4 regions of the Streptomyces sp. NEAU-174 genome follow, and region 1 is predicted to be linked to each of the others. Evidence: riboswitches for the same ligand, from Rfam matches in the RefSeq annotation. Region 1 holds a riboswitch; each other region holds the start of a gene.
The links. Region 1 has a riboswitch for cobalamin ahead of ACT2CW_RS11785 (ribonucleoside-diphosphate reductase subunit alpha). Riboswitches for the same ligand answer to the same signal wherever they lie in the genome.
Positions count from the first base shown of each region.

Region 2: linked by a shared signal. The riboswitch ahead of ACT2CW_RS21620 (ABC transporter substrate-binding protein) and the one ahead of ACT2CW_RS11785 (ribonucleoside-diphosphate reductase subunit alpha) in region 1 are both predicted to bind cobalamin.
Region 3: linked by a shared signal. The riboswitch ahead of ACT2CW_RS41325 (cobalamin biosynthesis protein) and the one ahead of ACT2CW_RS11785 (ribonucleoside-diphosphate reductase subunit alpha) in region 1 are both predicted to bind cobalamin.
Region 4: linked by a shared signal. The riboswitch ahead of ACT2CW_RS21830 (CbtB domain-containing protein) and the one ahead of ACT2CW_RS11785 (ribonucleoside-diphosphate reductase subunit alpha) in region 1 are both predicted to bind cobalamin.

Region 1 covers NZ_JBQTCE010000003.1:536,456-540,658, forward strand. Annotated here, with positions in the region: gene ACT2CW_RS11770 (TetR/AcrR family transcriptional regulator) at 1-391, opposite strand, end outside; gene ACT2CW_RS11775 (ABC transporter permease) at 518-1,435, shown strand; gene ACT2CW_RS11780 (ABC transporter ATP-binding protein) at 1,428-2,261, shown strand; adenosylcobalamin-variant (AdoCbl-variant) riboswitch at 2,402-2,503, shown strand; gene ACT2CW_RS11785 (ribonucleoside-diphosphate reductase subunit alpha) at 2,686-4,203, shown strand, end outside.
Region 2 covers NZ_JBQTCE010000007.1:207,164-211,366, reverse strand. Annotated here, with positions in the region: gene ACT2CW_RS21635 (DUF2165 domain-containing protein) at 1-450, opposite strand, end outside; gene ACT2CW_RS21630 (carboxymuconolactone decarboxylase family protein) at 640-1,113, shown strand; gene ACT2CW_RS21625 (RNA polymerase sigma-70 factor) at 1,140-2,063, shown strand; cobalamin riboswitch at 2,092-2,305, shown strand; gene ACT2CW_RS21620 (ABC transporter substrate-binding protein) at 2,361-3,407, shown strand; gene ACT2CW_RS21615 (FecCD family ABC transporter permease) at 3,419-4,203, shown strand, end outside.
Region 3 covers NZ_JBQTCE010000020.1:68,011-72,213, forward strand. Annotated here, with positions in the region: gene ACT2CW_RS41315 (anion permease) at 121-1,401, shown strand; gene ACT2CW_RS41320 (hypothetical protein) at 1,415-1,666, shown strand; cobalamin riboswitch at 1,809-2,026, shown strand; gene ACT2CW_RS41325 (cobalamin biosynthesis protein) at 2,173-3,156, shown strand; gene ACT2CW_RS41330 (cobyric acid synthase) at 3,153-4,203, shown strand, end outside.
Region 4 covers NZ_JBQTCE010000007.1:249,282-253,484, forward strand. Annotated here, with positions in the region: gene ACT2CW_RS21815 (FAD-dependent monooxygenase) at 1-729, opposite strand, end outside; gene ACT2CW_RS21820 (TetR/AcrR family transcriptional regulator) at 811-1,461, shown strand; gene ACT2CW_RS21825 (CbtA family protein) at 1,574-2,335, opposite strand; gene ACT2CW_RS21830 (CbtB domain-containing protein) at 2,360-2,581, opposite strand; cobalamin riboswitch at 2,619-2,745, opposite strand; gene ACT2CW_RS21835 (MurR/RpiR family transcriptional regulator) at 2,816-3,715, opposite strand; gene ACT2CW_RS21840 (polysaccharide deacetylase family protein) at 3,829-4,203, shown strand, end outside.

The sequences.
Region 1 (4,203 bases):
GCAATGCCTGGGCCATATCCGGGTTACGCGCGGATTCCGCGAACAGGTCAGGAATGATTTGCGCGGCCATCGGATGCCAGAGAACCCGAGCCGTCGCTTCCAGCAAAACCTTTATGTCGCCTTGCAGAGAACCAGTGTCCGGCGTCGGCAGGCCCTGTTTCGCCAAGGCGGAGACGACCTCGAGAACGATGGGAAGTTTCGAACGCCAGCGACGGTAGATGGCCGCCTTCCCCACCCCGGCCCGGCGCGCCACTCGTTCAATCGACATGCGCCCGTAGCCGACGGTCGCCAGCTCCTCGAAGACCGCCGCGCGGATGGCGTCCGTGACGTTCTCCTGGAGTACCGCGGCGCCCGCGGGGACGCGCCGGGGCTTGGTTGGCTCCTTCTCCATGGCTTGAGCCTACTCGACGGTGGAACGGTTGCGTTCCATCGTCGCCTGCTCTAGGTTACGCAACGACGGAACGCACCCGTTCCGTCGTAAGTGCCGAGGCCAGCCGCAGGGCCGAAAGGTGTCTACGTGAGCCAGCTCCTCGTTCGAGACAGCGAACGAATCCACCCTCCCGAGAATCTCGCGGCCGTGGCAGCCGCCCATGGCCTCACGGTCAGCGGCGCCCGGGTGGGGCTGCGTGAATACGGCCGTCAGCTGTGGGGCCGGCGCCATTTCATCCTGGCCTTTTCGCAGGCGAAGCTCACCGCCCAGTACAGCCAGGCCAAGCTGGGTCAGCTGTGGCAGGTGGTGACCCCGCTGCTCAACGCGGCGGTGTACTTCCTCATCTTCGGCATGCTGCTGAAGAGCAACCGGGGCCTGCCGAACGACGTGTACATTCCGTTCCTGGTGACGGGTGTGTTCGTCTTCACCTTCACCCAGGCGTCCGCCATGGCGGGCGTACGGGCGATCTCCGGGAATCTGGGGCTGGTGCGGGCCCTGCACTTTCCGCGCGCCTCGCTCCCCATCTCGTTCGCGCTCCAGCAGCTCCAGCAGTTGCTGTTCTCGATGATCGTGCTGGCCGTCGTATTGGTGGGCTTCGGTCACTTCCCGGCGCTGGCCTGGCTGTTGATTGTCCCCACGCTGGCCCTGCAATTCGTCTTCAACACCGGCCTGTCGCTGATCGTGGCGCGGCTCGGCGCCAAAACACCGGACCTCGCGCAGCTACTGCCGTTCATTCTGCGTACGTGGATGTATGCCTCGGGCGTGATGTTTCCGCTGGCCCGCACCCTCGAACACGCGGGGGCGAGCGGCTGGATCAGCGACGCCATGCTGGCGAATCCGGCGGCCGTGTATATGGACTTGATGCGCTATGCCCTGATCAACGATTACCCCTCGTCGAACCTGCCGCCGCATGTGTGGGCGCTGGCCCTGGGCTGGGCGGTGCTCTTCGGTGTCGGGGGATTCGTGTACTTCTGGAAGGCAGAGGAGCAGTACGGCCGTGGCTGAGCAGACCCTCGACAAAGGTGCCCAGGCGGAGCGGGCCGAGCAGGCCGCTCGGGCGGCTTCCGCGCCGGCGCGGGTGCCCACCGTCATCGCCGACGACGTCCATATCGTCTACCGGGTCAACGGCGGCCCGAAGGGGAAGGGCAGTGCCACCGCCGCCCTCAGTCGTCTGCTGGGGCGGAAGAGCGCGCCGGGTATGCGTGAGGTGCACGCGGTGCGCGGGGTCACCTTCGTGGCGTACAAGGGTGAGTCGATCGGTCTGATCGGGTCCAATGGGTCGGGGAAGTCGACGCTGCTGAAGGCGGTGGCGGGGCTGCTGCCCACCGAGCGCGGCAAGGTCTACACCCATGGCCAGCCGTCGCTGCTGGGGGTGAACGCGGCTCTGATGAACGACCTGACCGGTGAGCGGAACGTGATCCTGGGCGGTCTGGCGATGGGGATGTCGCGTGAGCAGGTCCGGGAGCGCTACCAGGGCATCGTGGACTTCTCCGGCATCAATGAGAAGGGTGACTTCATCACCCTGCCGATGCGGACGTACTCCTCGGGCATGGCGGCCCGGCTGCGGTTCTCCATCGCCGCGGCCAAGGACCACGATGTGCTGATGATCGACGAGGCGCTGGCCACCGGTGACAGGAAGTTCCAAAAGCGTTCCGAGGCCCGGATCCGGGAGCTCCGTCAGGAAGCCGGCACGGTCTTCCTCGTCAGCCACAACAACAAGTCCATCCGGGACACCTGTGACCGGGTGCTGTGGCTGGAGAAGGGCGAGCTGCTGATGGACGGCCCGACCGACGAGGTCATCAAGGCGTACGAGAAGGAGACCGGCAAGTAGGCCCCGCCTGGCCGCCGCCTGACCAGGACGCCGGCTCGCCAGGCCGGAACGCACTAGCACATTCATGCGAAACTCCGCAGCTCCGACACAAGATATGGGGGCGCGTGCGTCGGCCAACACAAGATGTATGCTCGTCCTCGCTGTCGCCGCAGGGGAATCCGGTGGGAATCCGGAACTGTCCCGCAACGGTGTACGTGTGCGCTCAATTCGGCGTGCCCGTGAGTCCGAGCGCCTGCCGACAGCCCTGTGAACACGTCCCCCGGCCTCGAGGGTTGGGCCGATGGACGCTGCGTGGTGTGCCTGGCGTACGAGGAGTGCGGCACCGGCATGCCCGTACGCGACCGTCGCACCACCCCTCGCGGCCTCGGGCCCGTCCGGAGTTGTGATCCGGACCGGCCCTGACCGAGCGAAGGAGAGCACCTCAGTGACCATCGCGCCCGCCGATCCGGTTTCAGCGCAGGCGGCTTCTCAGGCAGCGGACGACGCGCCCGGGACCGCCCTGCTACGGACGCTGACCGGACTCACCGCCGACCTGCCCGCCACCGACCCCGGCAAGGTCGCGGCCGCCGCCCTGCGCGGCCGTCATCCCGGCTCGGACGAGGCGGAGTTGCGCGGGCTCGCGACCGAGGCGGCGGCCGGACTGATCGCCGAGGAGCCGGAGTACTCACGGCTCGCGGCACGGCTGCTGGCGCTCACCATCACGGAGGAGGCGGCCGGGCAGGGCGCGGTCTCCTTCTCGGCCTCCGTCCGGGTGGGCCACCGCGAGGGCCTGCTCGCCGACTCCACCGCGGAGTTCGCCGCCGCCCACGCCGAGCGGCTGGACGCGCTGGTGGAGCGGGCGCTGGCCGACGGCGCAGACAACCGCTTCGGCTACTTCGGGCTGCGCACCCTCTACAGCCGTTATCTGCTGCGCCACCCGATCACCCGTCAGGTGATCGAGACCCCGCAGCACTTCCTGCTGCGCGTGGCCTGCGGGCTCGCCGAGAACCTCTCGGAGCGTGCGCTGGACGATGTGGCCGAGCTCTACCGGCTGACCAGCACGCTGTCGTATCTGCCCAGCTCCCCCACGCTGTTCAACTCCGGCACCCGGCATCCGCAGATGTCGTCCTGCTATCTGCTGGACTCCCCGCTGGACGAGCTGGACTCGATCTACAACCGCTACCACCAGGTGGCGCGGCTGTCGAAGCACGCGGGCGGCATCGGCCTGTCCTACTCCCGCATCCGGGCCCGCGGTTCGCTGATCCGGGGCACCAACGGGCACTCCAACGGCATCGTGCCGTTCCTTCGCACGCTCGACGCCTCGGTGGCCGCCGTGAACCAGGGCGGCCGGCGCAAGGGCGCGGCCTGTGTCTACCTGGAGACCTGGCACGCGGACCTCGAGGAGTTCCTGGAGCTGCGGGACAACACCGGCGAGGACGCCCGCCGCACCCACAACCTCAACATCGCCCACTGGATCCCGGACGAGTTCATGCGCCGGGTCGAGGCGGACGCCGACTGGTCGCTGTTCTCCCCGGCCGACGCGCCCGATCTGGTGGACCTGTGGGGCGAGGAGTTCGACGCCGCGTACCGCAGGGCCGAGGCCGAGGGGAAGGCGGTCAAGCAGGTCCCGGCGCGCCAGCTGTACGCCCGGATGATGCGCACCCTCGCGCAGACCGGCAACGGCTGGATGACGTTCAAGGACGCCGCCAACCGCACCGCCAACCAGACCGCCGAGCCCGGCCGGGTCGTCCACTCCTCCAACCTCTGCACCGAGATCCTGGAGGTCACGAACGACGGCGAGACCGCCGTGTGCAACCTCGGATCGGTCAACCTCGCCGCGCACCTGGGCGAGGACGGGCAGCTGGACTGGGAGCGCCTGGACGCCACCGTCCACACCGCCGTGACCTTCCTCGACCGCGTGGTGGACATCAACTTCTACCCCACGGAGGAGGCCGGGGCCTCC
Region 2 (4,203 bases), on a different contig from region 1:
AGCTTCCAGGCCGTTCCACGTCTTGGACTGCCACATGGCGAACCACTCACCGCCGATGGCGATGAACCCGGCGCCGAACAGCAGCATGAGCATCAACAGCCCCACGGTGCTGGCCTGACGGGCGCGGTGGACGCTGCCTCCGCGCAGTCCCGCGCCCCACATGGCCGTCGCGGCGATGAGGACGAGGGCGGCGACGCTCTCCCAGACGATGATGGCCACGTAGGCGGTGTCCTGGAGCGCGGTGGACTTGATGGCCCGCCACATCAGGTCGTCGTCCTTGAACGTGGTGTCCATCGCCAGGACATGGCGGACGAATTGCTGATTGGTGTCGAAGTCGGTGATGTTGCCGAAGGCGACAAGCGCGATGTACAGCGCGATCGTCCCGGTGAGCAGCCCCGAGACGGCGGAGTAGGTGCGAGGGGAACGTATTCTGCCGGTTCGCTCGCTCACGATGACTCTGTCTCCCCGTTGTATTCCGTTGATCGGTCATTCCGTTGATCGGACCGAGCCGTAGCGTACAACTGTTTGGCTCAGCGGGCCCGGTGGTGGGGAGACGCAGGTCACATGCGTCCATGTCACAGGGGGCGGGGCCATCTCGTCTCAGGGGTGTAGCCACTGACAACCACGGAGGAGCACACCATGGACGCGCGACTGAACTACTCCGCCAGCCCGACCGCGGGCAAGGTCCTCAAGCCCATCATGGCGGCGGGCAAGGCGGTCAAGGACTCGCCGCTGCCGCCCGCCACGCAGGAGCTGGTGGCGCTGCGCGTGAGCCAGATCAACGGCTGCGCCGTCTGCCTCGACATGCACACCAAGGAGGCGGCCGCGGCCGGTGAGACCGCGGTGCGGCTGCACCTGGTGGCGGCATGGCGGGAGGCCACGGTCTTCACCGACGCCGAGCGCGCCGCGCTGGAGCTGGCGGAAGCGGGGACCCGGATCGCGGACGCGGCCGGTGGCGTCAGCGACGAGATATGGGCGAACGCCGCCAAGCACTACGACGAGGAGCAGCTCACCGCCCTGGTGATCCTGGTCTCGTTCATGAACATGGCGAACCGGCTGAACGCCATCACCCAGCAGCCGGCGGGCGATTACCAGGTCGGGCAGTTCCACTGACCGGTATCGGCAACGGAGGAGTCGGCGTGAGCGAGGTCGAGGAGTTCGAGGAGCTGCGGCCGCTGCTGTTCTCGATCGCCTACCGGATCCTGGGCAGTGTGAGCGAGGCCGAGGACGCGGTGCAGGAAACGTGGCTGCGCTTCGACGGCTCGGCCACCCGGCCCACGTCGACAAAAGCGTATCTGTCGGCCACGGTGACACGCGTCTCGATCGATGTGCTGCGCTCCGCGCGGGTGCGACGGGAGGAGTACGTGGGCCCGTGGTTCCCCGAGCCGCTGCTCAGCGATCCGTATCAGGATCCGGCCCGGGCGGTGGAGCTGGCCGACTCGGTGTCGATGGCGGCGCTGCTGCTCCTGGAGCGGCTCAGCCCGCTGGAGCGGGCGGTGTTCGTGCTGCGGGAGGTGTTCGCCTTCGGGTTCGACGAGATCGCCACGGCGGTGGAGCGGTCGGAGGCGGCGTGCCGGCAGCTGCTGGTACGGGCGCGGCGCCATATGCGGGACGGACGGCCGCGGTTCGCGGCGGACGGGCGGGAGCGGCAGGAGCTGGCCACGCGGTTCTTCGACGCGCTGAAGGACGGTGATGTGGGCGGGCTGCGGAAGCTGCTGGCCGCCGATGTGCGGCTGGTCGGGGACGGCGGCGGCAAGGCCCCGCAGCTGGCCAGGGCCGTCATGGGCGCGGAGAACGTGGCGCGGCTGCTGGGCGGTGTCTTCCCCTGGCTGCTGCGGATCGATGTGTCGTTGGAGCCGCGCGAGGTCAACGGCCAGCCCGGCGCGATCCTCCGCGACCGGGACGGCAAGGTGCTCCACACCCTGGTCCTCGATGTGCTCGACGGGCAGATCCAGACCATTCGCACGGTGGTCAACCCCGACAAGCTCGGCCACCTCGGGCCGGTCGGGGACGCCTGGGCCGTGGACCGCGAGGTGAAGCGGGCACGTCGGCAGCCGAACTGACCGTGGGGCGTGGGCGTTCGGCGCTCTTGGTAGGCTCGTCGGAGCCAGTCGTGCCATATCCGAGGCCAGGGAATCCGGTGTGAATCCGGAGCTGACGCGCAGCGGTGAGGGGGACGGGCGGGGCAGGCGACACCACTGGGAGGAGTCCGTGACGGCCGCGGGGCCGTCGCGAACGAGCACCGGGAAGGGGCCCCGTCCGGACGAGCCCGAGTCCGAAGACCTGCTGGCACCTCCGCGCCCGGTGCGCGGAGGACGACCCAAAGGCCAGGCTCCGCGTACGAGCCCCGACCACCGAGGCTGCCCGTGCTCCGCTCCGCCCGCCGTACCGCGGCGTCCCTGCTCGCCCCCGCCCTGCTGCTCACCGCGTGCGGTGGCTCCGGCCATGACGGCGCGGACGCCGGGAGGCCCGCCGGTTCGGGCTATCCGCGCACGATCGACAACTGCGGCCACAAGGTCACGTTGAAATCCGCCCCGAAGCGGGCCCTGTCGCTCAACCAGGGCAGTACGGAGATCCTGCTCTCGCTCGGGCTCGCCGACCGCATGGCGGCCACCGCCACCTGGACCGACCCGGTGATGAAGGGCCTGGAGAAGGCCAACGCCACGGTGGAGCGCCTGGCGGACAACGCGCCGTCCTTCGAGAAGTCCCTGGACGCCGAACCCGACATCGTCACCGCCTCGTTCGTCTCCACCCTCGGCAGGGGCGGTGTGGCCACCCGCGAGCAGTTCGAGAAGCTGGGCGTGCCCACGTATGTCTCGCCGTCCGACTGCGCGGCGGGCAGGGACACCGACAGCGGTGGCGACGGCTCCCGCGGCAAGCCACTCACCCTCGGTGTCGTCTACGGCGAGATACGCGATCTGGCCCACGCGTTCGGTGTCGAGGAGCGCGGAGAGAGGCTCGTCGCGCGGCTGAAGGAGCGCGCTCACCAGGCCACGGCGGGACTGGACGCCTCCGGTGTCTCCCTCATGTACTGGTTCGCCAACTCCCAGTCGCCCTACCTCGCCGGCTGCTGTGGCGCGCCGGGTGCCATCACCCGGGCCGTCGGGGCGGAGAACGCCTTCTCCGACACCCACGACGAGTGGCCGCAGATCAACTGGGAGACCGTGGCCGACCGCGACCCGGACGTCATCGTCCTCGGCGATCTCACGCGCAGGCAGCAGACCGCGGAGACCGCCGAGGCCAAGATGCGTTTCCTCGAGACCAACGCCGCCACCCGCAACCTCACCGCGGTGAAGAGGAAGCGGTACATCCTGCTGAGCGGGCAGGCCATGAACCCGTCCATCCGTACGGTCGAAGGGGTGGAACAGGTCGCCGCCGGGCTGCGCGACCTCGGGCTCGCCAAGTGAGCGCCGGCCACCTGAGCACGCGCATCCTGCCGCTGCTCGCCGGAGGGCTGGCCGCGCTGCTCGCGTCGGTCGCCTTCGCCGTGACGATCGGCCCGGCCGACATCTCCACGGCCGACGTATGGGCGGCGGTCACCGCCCATCTCGGCCTGGGGGAGAGCACCTTGCCGCCGCTCCGGGACGGCATCGTGTGGAACCTGCGCATGCCGCGCACGTTGCTGGCCGCGGGGTGCGGGGCGGGTCTGGCCCTCTGCGGGGCCGTGATGCAGTCCCTGCTGCGCAATCCGCTGGCCGATCCCTTCGTGCTCGGGGTGTCCTCTGGCGCCTCCACGGGCGCCGTCACCGTGGTCGTGCTCGGCGTGGGCGGCGGGGCCGTGTCCCTGTCGGCGGGCGCGTTCACCGGTGCGCTGGTGTCGTTCGGCCTGGTCCTGGTGCTCAGCCACAGCCTCGGCGGCAGCACCGACCGCGTGGTGCTGTCCGGAGTGGCCGCCATGCAGCTGTTCTCCGCGCTGACCTCGTTCATCGTCCTCACCTCGGCGGACGCCGACACCACCCGGGCCGTGCTGTTCTGGCTCCTCGGCTCGCTCACCGGCGCCGGATGGGGCGATGTGCTGCTGTGCACCGCCGTCCTGGCCGCCGTGCTCGTGGTCTGCCTCGGCCACGCACGCACCCTGGACGCGTTCGCCTTCGGGGAGGAGGCCGCGGCGGCGCTCGGGGTCCGGGTGGCCCGCACCCGTCTCGTCCTGCTGTGCGCGACCGCGCTGCTCACCGCGACCCTGGTCAGCTCCGCCGGGGCCAT
Region 3 (4,203 bases), on a different contig from region 1:
AGGCTTTAGCGACACCGCAACCATGTCACCCCGATGCCCTGCTCAGTTCATCTCCCGTTCACCCTGTTTCCTTACGTTCACCGTGCCACTAACGACCTTCGAAACTGATTGACCGGGTGTATGGAACACATCACGCTTCTCATCGGGATCGTGATCGTCACGGCCTTGGTGTTCGACTTCACGAACGGCTTTCACGACACGGCTAACGCCATGGCCACCACCATCTCCACGGGAGCACTCGGGCCCAGGGTGGCGGTGGCGATGTCGGCCGTCCTCAATCTCGTCGGCGCGTTCCTGTCCGTGGAGGTGGCCAAGACCATCTCCGGCGGGATCATCGACGAGGGATCCGGTATCCAGCCAGAAGTGATCTTCGCGGGACTCGTCGGCGCGATCCTGTGGAATCTGGTGACGTGGCTCGCCGGACTCCCCTCCAGCTCCTCGCACGCCCTGTTCGGCGGTCTGATCGGCGCCACCGTGGTCTCCGTGGGCCTGGACGGGGTCAACGGCGACGCGATCGTCATGAAGGTCCTGATCCCCGCCGTCGCCGCGCCGATCGTGGCCGGCATCGCCACGCTGGCCGCCACCCGGCTCACCTACCGGCTCGGCCGCGACCGCTCCCCCGAGGACACCGCGAAGGGCTACCGCGCGGGGCAGATCGCCTCGGCCGCCCTGGTCTCCCTGGCCCACGGCACCAACGACGCCCAGAAGACGATGGGCGTGATCACCCTGGCGCTGGTCACCGGGAACGTGGTGGCGCCCGACTCCGACCCGCCGCTGTGGGTCATCGTCTCGGCGGGCCTGGCCATCGCGCTCGGCACCTACCTGGGCGGCTGGCGCATCATCCGCACCATGGGCAAGGGCATCACCGACATCCAGCCGCCGCAGGGCTTCGCCGCCCAGACCGGCGCCGCGACCGTCATCCTCGCCTCCTCCCACATCGGCTTCGCGCTGTCCACCACCCAGGTCTGCTCCGGCGCCGTCATGGGCGCGGGTGTCGGCCGCAAGGGCGCCGTGGTGCGCTGGTCGACCGCGGGCCGCATGGTGGTCGCCTGGGTGCTGACCCTGCCGGCCGCCGGTCTGGTGGCGGGCGCCGCCGCGCTCCTCGCCGACCAGGGGAACGCGGGAATCACGGCGGTGGCCGTGCTCGCCGTCCTGGCCTGCGGGGCGATCTGGATGCTGTCGCGCCGCAAGCCCGTGGACCACACCAACGTCAACGAGGTCGGCACCCAGGAGCCGGTGGGCGCCGTCACGGCCGCCCTGCGGTCCGTGGCCCCGCCGCCCGCCGGTGCGGCGAGCGCCGCCCCCGAGGACGACACCTCGGAGCACACCCCCGAGCACACCCCCGAGCAGACCCCCGAGCAGACCCCCACCCCCGCCGCCGCGAGCAGCACCACCCGCTAAGGAGCCAGGAAACATGAGCATCGACTGGGCGGCACTCGGCCAGGTCTTCGGCATCAGCCTCGCGGTGACCGTCGGCATGGTGGGCGTCTTCACCCTGGGCATCGTCGGCACCTCCCGTAAGGCGGCGCCGGAGCAGGGCGGCACGGCCGCCGCCGTGCCCGGGGGCGCGGTGGGCGCCTCCTCGCTCACGCGCACCGGCGCGTACGCCTGCTTCGCGGTGTGCGCCGCGGCCGTGGCATACGGCATCTATCTGATCGTCGCCTGAGGACCCCGCTTCCCCGAACGACCCACCGGCCGCCGGATCGTGGCGCTGACCAGCGCCGACCATCCGGCGGCCGTCCTGTGGGGGGCGGTTGGCTGTGGGGCTCGGCACACTCGGGCGTCATAGGTCATATGCGAGTTGACGGCCATTCGCGGCCCATGGTGGACTTCCCGAGCCAAACGGCGGCAGGAGAGGAAGCCGGTGAGAATCCGGCGCGGTCCCGCCACTGTCACCGGGGAGCACCCTCCCATCGCCTGTATGGGGTCACGGCTCGTCCGTACGGTTCGTCGCGTACGCGGGGCTGGAAGACCGGGAGGGCCGCGGATCCGGGAGCCAGGAGACTCTCACCGCCGGTCACGTCGAACCAGGGCGCGGACCCTGAGTGAGGACATACCGCCATGCCCGGCATCGTCACGCCGCCAGCCCTCCCTGTCCGCCTCGGCTCTTCCGGCCCCTCCGGCCCGTCTGGTTCCGTATCGCCGCGCCGAGGCGTGACGGCGGCCTGACGGATGCCTGCCGACCACGCCTCGTTCACGTGTGGCGCGGCCCTCGGCTTCCTCGGCGACCTCGCCACGGGTGACCCGCGCCGCGGCCATCCGGTGGCCGCGTTCGGGCGCGCCGCCGCGGCCGCCGAGCGCCGGCTGTGGCGCGACCACCGGGGCTACGGGGCCCTGCACACCGCGCTGTGCGCGGGCGGCGCGGCCGCCGGTGCCGCGCTGCTGACCCGCGCCGTACGGGGCCTCGGCAGCCGCCGTGGCGCGGAGGTCGCGCTGACCGCCGCCGCCACCTGGGCCGTGCTGGGCGGCACGAGCCTGGGCCGGGAGGCACGGGCCGTCGGCGGGGCGCTGGCCGCCGGGGACCTCGAGGTCGCCCGGGAGCGGCTGCCGCATCTGTGCGGCCGCGATCCGCAGGCGCTGGACGGGCCGCAGATCGCCCGCGCGGTGGTCGAATCGGTGGCCGAGAACACCTCCGACGCCGTCGTGGGCGCGCTGGTGTGGGGCGCCGTGGGCGGCGTGCCGGGGCTCATAGGATTCCGCGCCGTCAACACCCTGGACGCCATGGTGGGCCACAAGTCGCCGCGCTACCGGCGGTTCGGCTGGGCGGCGGCCCGGCTGGACGATGTGGCCGGCTGGCCCGGTGCGCGCCTTACGGCGGCCCTGGCGACGCTCGCGGGCCCCGATCCGCGCGGTGCGTGGCGCGCCTGGCGGCGCGACGGCGGACGCCATCCGAGCCCCAACGCGGGCCCCGTGGAGGCGTCCTTCGCGGGCGCGCTCGGCGTCCGGCTGGGCGGCACCCTCGCGTACGGCGGCCGGGTCGAGCACCGGCCGGTGCTCAACTCCGGCGGGCGGCCGGTGGAGTCGGCCGACATCGAGCGGGCGATACGGCTGTCGCGGCGCGTCGGCGTGCTGGCGCTCGGGGTGTCCATGGCGGCCCGGCCGGTCCTGAGGGCGTTGACGGGGCGGCCCCGGGCCTTGGGAAGGGGCGGCGGATGAGCGGGATACGCGGTAAGGGCGGCACGGAGGGTTCCGGGGCACGCGGCTCCGGGGCACGCGGCGGGGGGCTGCTCGTCGCGGGCACGACCTCCGACGCGGGCAAGAGCGTGGTGACGGCCGGGATCTGCCGGTGGCTCGCCCGTAAGGGCGTCAGCGTGGCGCCCTTCAAGGCGCAGAACATGTCGCTCAACTCCTTCGTCACCCGGGAGGGGGCGGAGATCGGGCGGGCGCAGGCCATGCAGGCGGCCGCCGCGCGCGTCGAGCCCAGTGCGCTGATGAACCCGGTCCTGCTGAAGCCGGGCGGCGACCGCAGCAGCCAGGTGGTGCTGCTGGGCAAGCCGGTGGGCGAGCTGAGCGCGCGTGGCTACTTCGGCGGGCCCGGGGCCCCCTCACCCGGCGAGAGGGTCTCCACAGGGCGGGAGGCGCTGCTGGGGACCGTCACGGAGTGCCTGGAGGAGCTGCGGCGCACCCATGACGCGGTGATCTGCGAGGGCGCGGGCAGCCCCGCCGAGATCAATCTGCGCCGCACCGACATCGTCAACATGGGTCTTGCGCGCGCCGCCGGGCTTCCGGTCGTGGTGGTCGGGGACATCGACCGCGGTGGTGTCTTCGCGTCCTTCTTCGGCACGACCGCGCTGCTGTCGGCCGCCGATCAACGGCATGTGGCCGCCTACCTGGTGAACAAGTTCCGCGGCGATGCGAGCCTTCTGGAGCCCGGCCTCGAGATGCTGCGCGACCTCACCGGGCGCCCGACCGTCGGGGTGCTCCCGTTCGCCCACGGGCTGGGCATCGACGAGGAGGACGGGCTGCGGGTGTCGCTGCGCGGCGCGGTGCGGGAGAGCGTCGTGGCGCCCCCTTACGGCGCGGACGTCCTGCGGATCGCGGTGGCCGCCGTGCCGCTGATGTCCAACTTCACGGACGTGGACGCGCTGGCGGCAGAGCCGGGCGTGATCGTGCGGTTCGTGGACCGGCCCGAGGAACTGGCCGACGCCGACCTGGTGGTGCTGCCGGGCACCAGGGGCACCGTAAGGGCGCTGGAGTGGCTGC
Region 4 (4,203 bases), on a different contig from region 1:
GACGGTGTCCACCTGGTCCGCGCGCCCGAAGGTGAAGCGGTAGAGGTCACCCTCGACCGGGATCAGCATGGCCCAGTAGTCGCCCACACGACGGGTCATGGTGCTGATGTGCCCCATCCGCTTCGGCACCAGCGAGGACACCGCGGTCAGCCGGACGTCGGTCAGCACCGCCTGATGGGTCCCGGCCCGCCCGGGAAACGGCAGCTCCAGCAGTTTCCGCACCGTGCTGTGGCCGCCGTCGCACGCCACCAGATAGCGCGCCCGCACCTCAAGACCGCCCGCCGTCACGGCCACGCCGTCCTCGTCCGGCTCGACCTTCGTGACGGCGGCGCCCCGCAGAACCCGGGCGCCCGCGGCGGTCACCCGCTCCTCGAGCACCTCCTCGATCTTCCACTGAGGGATGCCGATCACGCTGTTGTGCCCGGTCCGCCAGGGGGTGCAGTCCAAGGGCACGGGCAGCAGCGCGAAGTTCCCGCCCACCGGGGCACGCTGGATGGCCCGCCGCAGCATCGGCTCCAACAGCCCGCGCGACTCCAGCAGTTCGGCCGTACGGGGCTGGATCGCGCCGCCCTTCACCTGCTCGACGCGCTGGTCCAGCTTCTCCAGCACCAGGGTCTCGACCCCGGCCAGCGCCAGCTCGTACGCCAGCATCAGCCCGGTCGGCCCGGCGCCCGCGATGACGACGTCGGTCGTGCTCACCGTCGTCGTCTCAGTCTTCTCCGTGGACACGGTCACTCCTCCTCGATTTCTCGCCTCGGGCTATATGTATACCAGGTGCAGAAATCCCCTGAGGGCAATTGCTCTGCTACGGTGGTCGGCGTGGACGGCAAGCCAGGGCTACGGGAGCGGAAGAAGCAGCGGACCCACGCGGCGATCTCCGAGGCGGCGATCACGCTCTTCCTCGAACACGGCTTCAACCAGGTCTCGGTGGCCCAGGTGGCCGAGGCGGCCGAGGTGTCCAAGCGCACGCTCTTCGCCTACTTCCCGGCGAAGGAAGATCTCGTGGTGCACCGCCTCGCCGACCACGAGGCCGAAAGCGCCCGCGTCGTACGGGCCCGCCCGCCCCGCACCGCCCCGCTGACCGCACTGCGCGAGCACTTCCTCAAGGGCCTGCGCGAACGGGACCCGATCACCGGGCTCAACGACCATCCCCAGATCCTCAAACTCACCCGGATGATCCTCGACACACCCTCACTGGTGGCCCGGATGGAGCGGTTCAAGGCCGGTGCCGAGCGCGAGCTCGCGCGGGCGCTGCGGGAGACGGCGGACACCCCGGAGCTCACCGCGCGGCTGGCCGCCGTCCAAATCGTCGCCGTCCAGTGGTCACTGGCACAGGACAACACCCAACGCGTGACGTACGGGGAGCCGGCCGACGAGCGCTACGCGGGTGCGGTGGCCGACGCGGAGCACGCGTTCGCGCTGCTGGAGAACGGACTGCGGCAGCTGTCCCCGCGGAAGTGACTCCAGGCGCCCCGCACGGGCGCCTCCGGGGCGTCAGGTGCCGGGACGTGCCCGCCCAACGCGAGAGGGCCCCCGGAAACAGCTCCGCGGGCCCTCATGCGTCTCGGCGTGGTCAGTTCGAGGCGGCCGCCATCGCCCGGCTCTCCTCGGCCTTCGCGGGCTTGGGGTTCAGCAACCGCTCGGCGAGCTCGCCGAAGAGGAGGCCGAAGCCACCCCACAGGATCAGCTGCATGGCGAGGGCGGACAGCCGGAACCGCCACAGGACGGTGGCCGGGAAGTCCGCCGGGACCTCGTTGACGACGGGCAGGAAGGCGAACGCCAGCCCGATGACGACGGCGAAGGCGGCCACCGCGGCGACGGTGGCGTACCAGGTGCCCAGCCTCGGGGCGAGCCGCTTGCCGAGGATGGTGGCCGCGATCGCGAGGAGCACGCTGAGCACCATCATCAGGAAGTACAGCGTCGTCCGCTTGCCGATGGTGTCGCCGTTGCCGACGGCGGGCGGGTTGGCCGGGTACTTCAGGAACGGCACGACGTAGACCGCGAGCAGCGCGCAGCCGGACAGCAGCAGCGCGGTGGCCCGCGGGCCGAAGCGGCCGACGCGGCCGAGGGCGACGCAGTAGGCGAGGGCGGCGATACCGCCGAACGCGACCCCGTAGATCAGCACACCGGTGGCCAGACCGGCGGTGGACTGAAGACTGCGGGAGACGATCTCGACCTCGTGCTCATGCGCGGACGCGTGGGCCTCCTCGAAGCCGATCGCGCGGTCGACGTTCGGCTCGCCGAGGAAATAGGCGGCGATCAGGGCGAGCACACCGGCACCAAGACCGGCGAGCATGCCCCGCACCAACAGGTTTCTCACTGTTGCGGAGTTCATGGGGGTGCGGCGTCCCTCGCCTCCTCAGTGGCAGGGGAAGCCGAGCAGATGGCGGGCGTCATGCACCCACTCATGGACACCCGAGCCGGAGAGGACCGCGGTCGCGCCCTGCTCGGCGCCGACGAAGTACAGCAGGACCAGCATCAGGATGCCGAAGAAGACGGCCCACGGAGCTATCGCCTTCAGCGGCAACGTGGCGGGCAGTTCGGGGGTGGTGGCTGTCGGCTGCGCGACATGCTGCGCCATGGCAGTGGCCTCCTACGGGAGTTCGCGTCCCATCTCGGTGGTGCACAAGACGATGGCTGCGGGTCTGACTCACGGACGTCCCCTTCGGATACGTCCCGTTCACAGTGGCGCGACCGTGCCGGATTCCCACCGGCTTCCGTCAGACCATCGTCGATATCGCACCGACGGTACCGCGTGTGGGATGCCTGGCCAAGACCGGCCACCTGGTGAGACGCCGCCAGAACCCGCACGACCTCACTCGTCGCGGCCGTCATGGGGGCTGTTGGGCGGCAGGAAGTGACCGCGCAGACGGGTCAGCAGTTCGGAGGTCTCCAGCGCGCGCTCGCCCAACTGGGAGGCCACGGCCAGGGCCAGGGCGTCCACGACGGCCAGTGAGCCGAGGGTCTCGCGGGTGGCCCCGGAGGCGGAGAGGGTGGCCAGGAGGGTGACGGCCACCCGGTCGCCGAGCGCCGGGCCGAGGGCGTCCGTGATCAGGACGACCGGGGCGCCCACCTCCTCGGCGTGGTCGATGATGACCTCGATCTCCTTGAAGAGCCGGGCCGGGGCGAAGATCACCACGACGTCGTCCGCCGAGAGCGGCACCAGCGCGTCCGGCAGCCTGAAGCCCATGTCCGCCGTGTGACGGGCCTTGAGCCCCAGCCGGTTGAGCCTCAGCGCGAGGTACTCGGCGACGATGCCGGACGGGCCGGCGCCGAAGGTCATGACCTCCTCGGCGGGCAGCAGCCGCTCCACGGCCGCGGCGAAGGCGTCGGCGCGCAGACCGCGCCGGGTCTCGTGGATGACCTCGGCGGCGTCCTCGAAGACCCGGTCCAGCAGCTCCTCGGTGGATCCGGCCATGTGCTCGACGCGGCTGCGCAGCCGTGCGGAGGGCCGCATCAAGGTGGCGAGGGACCGGGCCACGGCGTGTTTGAGGCCGGTGAAGCCGCTGTAGCCGAGGGCCTTGGCGGTCCGGACCACCGTGGCGTCGCTGGTGCCGGTGAGCGCGCCGAGTTCACTCGCGGAGGAGAAGCCCACCTCCTGCGGATGCTCTCTGAGGAACGCCGCGACCTTCTGCTCGGCGGGCGCGAGCCGCGGCCAGGCGGCCGCCACCCGCTGCTGGAGCGGCGCGCCCTCCGGGATCTCCGCCATGTCCATGGGTTGCCCTCTCTCGACGTGCGTCCGTAGCGCTTGACGTGCGTCCGTAGCGCATCCTACGTTCCTCGCGTCGCATTCACGACAAGTTCGTAGCAGACACTACGGAGCCTTCCATGACCCCTTCCGCTGCCCCGACGCCCGGCCACCGGCCCCGGCCGGGGGCGGTCGACCGACCCCGGTGGCCGGGCGGCGCCCGCTGCGCCGTGCTGCTGAGCTTCGACGTGGACGGCCCGGCGCTGCTGGCCAACCTCGGCCACGCCCCCGACATCTGGCGCTCCCCGCGGCTGTTCTCGCTCGGCGCGTACGGCCCGCACCGGGGCACCCCCCGGATCCTGGACCTGCTGGAAGACTTCCGGATCCCCGCCACCTTCTTCGTCCCCGGCTGGACCGCCGAGAGCTGGCCCGACCTGCTGCGGACCATCGCGGACCGCGGCCATGAGCTGGGCCACCACGGCTATCTGCACGAGCTGTACTACTCCAGGACCATC